Regions from separate parts of the Klebsiella africana genome, predicted to be linked through region 1. Evidence: predicted binding sites of a transcription regulator. Region 1 holds the regulator's gene; each other region holds the start of a gene.
The links. The regulator LexA, encoded in region 1, represses DNA repair genes until DNA is damaged. The targets are predictions, from matches to a motif close to TNCTGTATGTACATACAGNA.
Positions count from the first base shown of each region.

Region 2: a site for LexA is predicted at 1,011-1,030, ahead of dinB (DNA polymerase IV). Genes of this name have one in related genera too.
Region 3: a site for LexA is predicted at 740-759, ahead of sbmC (DNA gyrase inhibitor SbmC). Genes of this name have one in related genera too.

Region 1 is NZ_CP084874.1:4,895,420-4,897,688, forward strand. Features, by position in the region: gene dinF (MATE family efflux transporter DinF) at 1-697, opposite strand, end outside; gene lexA (transcriptional repressor LexA) at 768-1,376, opposite strand; gene LGL98_RS23530 (diacylglycerol kinase) at 1,499-1,867, opposite strand; gene plsB (glycerol-3-phosphate 1-O-acyltransferase PlsB) at 1,996-2,269, shown strand, end outside.
Region 2 is NZ_CP084874.1:4,175,253-4,177,521, forward strand. Features, by position in the region: gene dinB (DNA polymerase IV) at 1-998, opposite strand, end outside; gene LGL98_RS20180 (glycerophosphodiester phosphodiesterase family protein) at 1,158-2,018, shown strand; gene nqrM ((Na+)-NQR maturation NqrM) at 2,165-2,269, opposite strand, start outside.
Region 3 is NZ_CP084874.1:1,756,548-1,758,816, forward strand. Features, by position in the region: gene dacD (serine-type D-Ala-D-Ala carboxypeptidase DacD) at 1-604, shown strand, start outside; gene sbmC (DNA gyrase inhibitor SbmC) at 783-1,256, shown strand; gene LGL98_RS08425 (FUSC family protein) at 1,355-2,269, shown strand, end outside.

The DNA.
Region 1 (2,269 bases):
AACGGCGTAGATCACCACGCCAGGCGTTTTTCAGCATGACCAGCGACACACCGCGCAGCGTCAGCACCCGCTTCGCCATCACCAGGCCGATGAACAGGGTCGCGTACTCGGCGGTGACCGTGGCCAGCGCCGCCCCCTGGACGTTCATCCGCAGGCCCATCACCAGCCACAGGTCGAGCACAATATTCAACAGATTACCCACCACCAGCAGAATAACCGGCGCCCGGGCGTACTGGACGCCCAGCAGCCAGCCGAGCAGCACCAGGTTGGCCAGCGAGGCGGGAGCGCTGAGCCAGCGGATTTCGAGAAACCGTCTCGCCTGCTCGAGAACTGCCTCGCTGCCGCCGACAATATGCAGAGCGAGGTCAATCAGCGGCAGGCGGAGCAGGATAATCAGCACCCCGGCGCCCAGCGCCAGGGCCAGCGGCTGCACCAGCGCCCGCGCCAGCCGCTGCGGATCTTTGGCGCCCCAGGCCTGAGCGGTGAGCCCGGTGGTGCTCATACGCAGAAACAGCAGCAGCATAAAGAGGAAACTGGTGGCCGTCGTTCCGACCGCCACACCGCCGAGATATACCGGGCTGTCCAGGTGGCCGATCACGGCCGTATCCACCAGCCCCAGCAGCGGAACGGTGATATTGGAGAAAATCATGGGTAGCGCGAGGCGCCACAGTGCTTTATCGGCGGCGTTGAGCAGCATGAAGAGGGACCAGACAGAGGAGAAACATCGCAGCGTCATGCATCATGATGACGCTGCGTTAAGACGGGAGTTACAGCCACTCACCGTTACGGATCACGCCGACGGCCAGACCTTCAATGGTGAAGCTCTGCTGGCGCAGATCGACGACGATCGGGGAAAACTCGCTGTTTTCCGGCAGCAGTTCAACGACATTGCCCTGCTTTTTCAGACGCTTTACGGTCACTTCTTCATCGATACGCGCGACAACCACCTGGCCGTTACGCACGTCCTGAGTTTTATGCACCGCCAGCAGATCGCCATCCAGAATACCAATGTCTTTCATCGACATACCGCTAACGCGCAGCAGGAAGTCGGCATTCGGTTTAAACATCGACGGGTCGACCTGGTAGTGGCCTTCAATATGCTGCTGCGCCAGCAGCGGTTCACCGGCGGCAACGCGGCCGATCAGCGGCAGGCCGTGCTCTTCTTCCGTCAACAGACGAATACCGCGAGAGGCACCGGAGACGATCTCGATCGCGCCTTTACGCGCCAGCGCTTTCAGGTGTTCTTCCGCCGCGTTTGGGGAACGGAACCCCAAGCGCTGAGCAATTTCCGCACGCGTCGGCGGCATGCCCGTCTGGCTGATATGATCCCGAATGAGATCAAACACCTCTTGCTGCCTGGTCGTTAACGCTTTCATTCCGCCCCCTGGGTGTATATACAGTTATGCTGTGAGTATATACAGCTAACGGTGATTTTGGAACCACATGGCACACAAAAATCGGCAGATTGTTTAGATTTTGCGAGGGTTAGCGAAGAACGTTAATGATAATGGCTCCACAGCAGCGTCCCCCAGGTGATCAGCGCGATGATAATCGCCAGCAGAACCGCCGCCGATCCCATATCTTTGGCGCGCCCTGAAAGCTCGTGAAAATCCGAGCCGATACGATCCACAACCGCCTCAATCGCGCTGTTGAGAATTTCGACTATCATCACTAGCAGGACCGAGCCAATCAGCAATACGCGGGTGATGGCGTCGACGTCCAGCCAGCAGGCGATCGCGACGGCCACGATGGCGGCGACGCCCTCCTGACGAAACGCGGCCTCGTTGACCCACGCCGCGCGAAATCCTTTCCAGGAGTAACCTGCCGCTTTAATGATTCGGGTTAACCCGGTGGTATTATTGGCCATCGCAAAACCTTTTTATGTAAATGACGTCGATGAGTGTACGCGTTTGCCGCGCGGTAACGGAAATTTTGCCCGCTTTCTGTTATTCTTGCCGCGCATTTGCATGATTAACCAGAGGCTTCACATCGTTTATGTCCGGCTGGCAACGAATTTACTATAAATTACTGAATTTACCATTACGGGTGCTGGTAAAAAGCAAGTCTATTCCGGCAGAGCCCGCCCAGGAATTAGGACTCGATACCTCGCGTCCGGTCATGTACGTCCTGCCCTATAACTCGAAGGCGGACCTGCTGACGCTGCGCGCCCAATGTCTGGCGCATGATTTACCTGACCCGCTTGAACCGCTGGAGATCGACGGCACGCTGCTGCCGCGTTACGTATTCATCCACGGCGGGCCACGCGTGT
Region 2 (2,269 bases), 720 kb from region 1:
CCAACCAGGCGCACGCCCCGTCCGCCGCGGCGCTCATCCCAGGCTTTGTGCGCGGTCGCGATCAAATCCTCTTTGTTCAGCCGCGGCCAGACGTGCTCCTGAGTGGTCAGCTGGAAGTCATTGAATTTCAGTTTAATGCCCTGGCGGGCGATCAACAGGTCCGGTTTGACCTTCGCCAGCCGCCGCTCCAGTTCGGGATAGAGGTTTTCGATAATCGCTTCGCACTCCGGCCAATGGTGAATATCTTCCGCTAAGGTGCGCTCCACGCCCACCGATTTACGTTGCCGATCGTTATGGATTTCCCGCTCATCAATCCCGTGGCTGCGCTCCCACAGGATCCGTCCGAATTTACCGAAGCGCTTAAGCAGCATCGCCAGATCGCTGTTCTGCACATCGCCACAGGTTCGCAGGCCCATATTTTCCAGCTTCGCCGCCGATACCTTACCGACGCCGGGTATTTTCGCCAGCGGCAGCGCCCGCACAAACTCTGCCACCTGATGGGGAGCGATAACGAACTGGCCGTTGGGTTTATTCATATCTGAAGCGATTTTAGCGAGAAACTTTACTGGCGCCACGCCCGCCGAGGCGGTGAGATGCAGCTCCCGTTCGATGGTTTCGCGGATCTCCTGAGCTATCAGAGTGGCCGACCCGTGACAATGCACGCTGTCGCTGACGTCAAGGTAGGCTTCATCCAGCGACAACGGCTCAATGCGGGAAGTATAGCGGGAGAAAATTTCGCGGATATGGTTCGAGGCTTCTTTGTAGGCATCGAAGCGGCCGGGAAGCAACGTGAGATGCGGGCACAGCTTGAGCGCTGTCGCCGTCGGCATGGCGCTGCGCACGCCAAACTTACGCGCAGGATAGTTCGCGGTACTAATCACGCCACGCTGTACCCGACTGCCGCCTATCGCGAGGGGAATATCGCGCAACGCTGGGTTGTCGCGCATCTCAACCGCCGCAAAGAAACAGTCCATATCGACATGGATAATTTTACGCATCGTCAGACTCAACACTGTATACCCATACAGCATAGCAAAATCAGATGCGAATTTTATGCTTTTTTTATTTCATCGGCTAAAAAAGCGGTTAAAACATAAAACTGCAATAAATTATGTTTATTTTCATTGAGTTAAAAGATAAATCAGGAATATATAATCATGAAGAAAATACTTACCGCGCTTTGCCTGCTGGCCACCGCCAGCGCCTGGGCTGCTCCACAGCTGATAGCCCACCGCGGCGGCACCGGCGATGCCCCGGAAAATACCCTGCCGGCCATTAAGCTGGCGCTGGAGAATGAGGCCGAAGCCATCTGGGTGACAGTGCAGTTAAGCCGCGACGGCGTACCGGTGCTCTACCGGTCAAGCGATCTCTCCGCCCTGACCAATGCCGAGGGTAAGGTCTCCAGCTTAACTGCCGCCGAGCTGGCGAAAGTCGACGCTGGCTGGAAATGGGGTGATGAAAGCCACCCATGGCGCGGTAAGCAGGCCACTATTCCGACCTTGCAAAGCGTTTTACAGCACTGGCCGCACACTTTTTTCTATATCGATATCAAATCTCCGGATGCCGACCCGACCGTGATGGGCCAGCGTCTGCTTGAAGTGTTAAAAGCCACCAACAGCCTCGATCGCGTGCGGATCTATTCCACCGAAGACCGCTATATCGCCGCCCTGCCGCCAGCCATCCCTCGCTTTGTCACTCGCAGTGAAACCCGCACCAGGCTTGCCAATATTTCGCTCAGCCATCAGTGCCAGCCAGGGCGTCAACGCGATGGTGAGCAGTGGTATGGACTGGAGCTGAAGCGTAAAGTCGAGGTGGTGGAGAAATTCACCCTTGGCGAAGGGATCTCCCCGGCGACGCTCACCTGGGATAAAGAGGCGATGGATTGCTTCCGCTCGCAGGGTAAAGCGCACATTATCTTCTTCGGCATCAACAGTGTGGAAGATTACCGCACGGCGAAGGAACTGGGCGCCGACGGGGTGATGGTGGATTCTCCGGAGCAGGCGAAAAGCTGGCAGTAAGGGAGTCAACGGCTAAAAAGGCCGCGAAAGCGGCCTCACATTGCTGGCATGTTGTTGCCGGGTGGCGGCTGGCGCCTTACCCGGCCTACAAAACCGAAGCAGCAGACCCGGCAAGCGCAGCGCCACCGGGCCTAAATGGCCAAAGATTACAAAATACGCTGCTGCTGGCGCTGCGCCTCGCGGGCGAGACGTTTCTTACGCGCGTCGCACGGTTCCGGACAGTCGCAGACTTTCTCCAGCCCCAGCGAGGC
Region 3 (2,269 bases), 2.1 Mb from region 1:
GCGGGCGATTATCCATGGCGAGCCTGACGTCTACCATATGTACAGCCAGAAGAGCCTGACGTGGAACGGCATCACCCAGCAAAACCGGAACGGCCTGCTGTGGGATAAAACCATGAACGTCGATGGCCTGAAAACGGGCCACACCTCCGGCGCCGGCTTCAACCTGATCGCTTCGGCGGTGGATGGCCAGCGCCGGCTGATCGCGGTGGTGATGGGGGCGGACAGCCCGAAAGGCCGCGAGCAGCAGGCTGCTAAACTGCTGCACTGGGGCCAGCAGAACTTTGACACCGTGCAGGTGCTGCAGAAGGGGCAGAAGGTCGGCACCGAGCGTATCTGGTACGGCGATAAAGAGCAGATTAAGCTCGGCACCGATCAGGATTTCTGGTTAGCCCTGCCGAAGGCGGAAGTGTCGCGGATTAAAGCGAAATATGTACTGGATAAGAAGGACCTTGAGGCGCCGATCGCCGCCAACCAGCGGGTTGGCGAGATTTCGCTGTATGACGGCGACAAGGTGGTGGGGCACTATCCGCTGGTCACCCTCGAAAGCATCAATAAAGGCGGAGTGTTCTCGCGAATGAGCGATTACCTGCACCACGAGCTGTAACCACGCCAACCGCCTCTTCGCAGGCGGTTTTTTTTCGCCTGCCGCTCGTGCTGACGAGACGCCTGTTTTTTCAGCAGTGGTGATGGCGACTCTGTGAATTCGCGCACATACTGAGGGGGGATCCTCTGCTAAATTAACTGTATATATATACAGTTAATTATCCTCAAAAGGAGGCAAGATGAACTACAGCATCACCACCCTCGGCAAGAAAACCATTGCCGGTTTCCATTTGGTCGGGCCATGGGAGCAAACCGTCAAGCAGGGGTTTGAGCAACTGATGATGTGGGTTGAGAACCGTCAGGTACCCGCCCGGGAATGGGTGGCCGTCTACTACGATAACCCGGAGGAAGTGCCCGCGGAAAAACTGCGCTGCGCGACGGCGGTGACCGTTGATGAGAATTACGTCATCCCCGCCAACAGCGAAGGGGTGATCCTGGCGGCGATTGCCGACGGAGATTACGCCTGCGCCCGCGCGCGGGTGGTGGATAACGACTTCGCCACCCCGTGGATGCAGTTTTTCGACAGCCTGCTACAGAGCACGACGCATCGCGTTGCCCCCAGGCCTTGTTTTGAGATCTATCTCAACGACGGCAACCACGACGGCTACTGGGATATCGACATGTATGTTCCCGTTGAGCGCGTCGCGTCGTAGCGGTTTACCCCTGTTCCGGACAAGGTTTTTTACATTCCCGGCATGCTCCGGGCGAAAAAGCAGTTACAATTGGCCTTTTCGTTTTGCCGGAGAGGGTTGTGCGCGCTGATAAATCACTCAAGCCATTTGAGATCCGCTTGTATCGCCATTATCGGGTGGTGCATGGTGTGCGGATTGCGCTGGCCTTTGTGCTCACTTTTTTGCTGGTACGGCTGCTGAACGTGCCGGAGGGGACCTGGCCTCTTATCACCCTGGTGGTGGTGATGGGGCCGATCTCCTTCTGGGGCAACGTCGTGCCGCGGGCGTTTCAACGCATCGGCGGCACGATCCTCGGCTCGGCGCTGGGGCTGGTGGCGCTGAAGCTTGAGCTTATCTCCCTGCCGCTGATGGTCATCTGGTGCGCGGCGGCGATGTTCCTGTGCGGCTGGCTGGCGCTGGGCAAGAAACCCTATCAGGCGCTGCTGATCGGCATTACCCTGTCGGTGGTAGTCGGGGCGCCGCCCGGCGACATGCATACTGCGCTGTGGCGAAGCGGCGACGTGATCTTCGGCTCCCTGCTGGCGATGCTGTTTACCGGTATCTGGCCGCAGCGGGCGTTCATCCACTGGCGTATCCAGATGGCCAGCTATGTCACGAACTTCAACCGCCTCTACCAGGCCGGCTTTTCGCCAAATCTGGTGGATCGCCCGCGGCTGGAAAAACATCTCCAGCAGGCGCTGAACGACGTTGTTAAAATGCGTGGGCTGATCACCCCCGCCAGCAAAGAGACGCACATCCAGAAGGCGATCTTCGAGGCTATCCAGACCGTCAGCCGCAACCTCGTCTGCATGCTGGAGCTGCAGATCAACGCCTGGTGGGCCACCCGTCCGGGCCACTTTGTGATGCTCAATGCGCACACTCTGCGGGAGACGCAGCAAATGACCCAGCAGACGCTGCTGTCCATCGCCCACGCGCTGTACGAAGGGAACCCTCAGCCCGTGCGCGCCAACAATGAAAAGCTGAATGAGATTGTC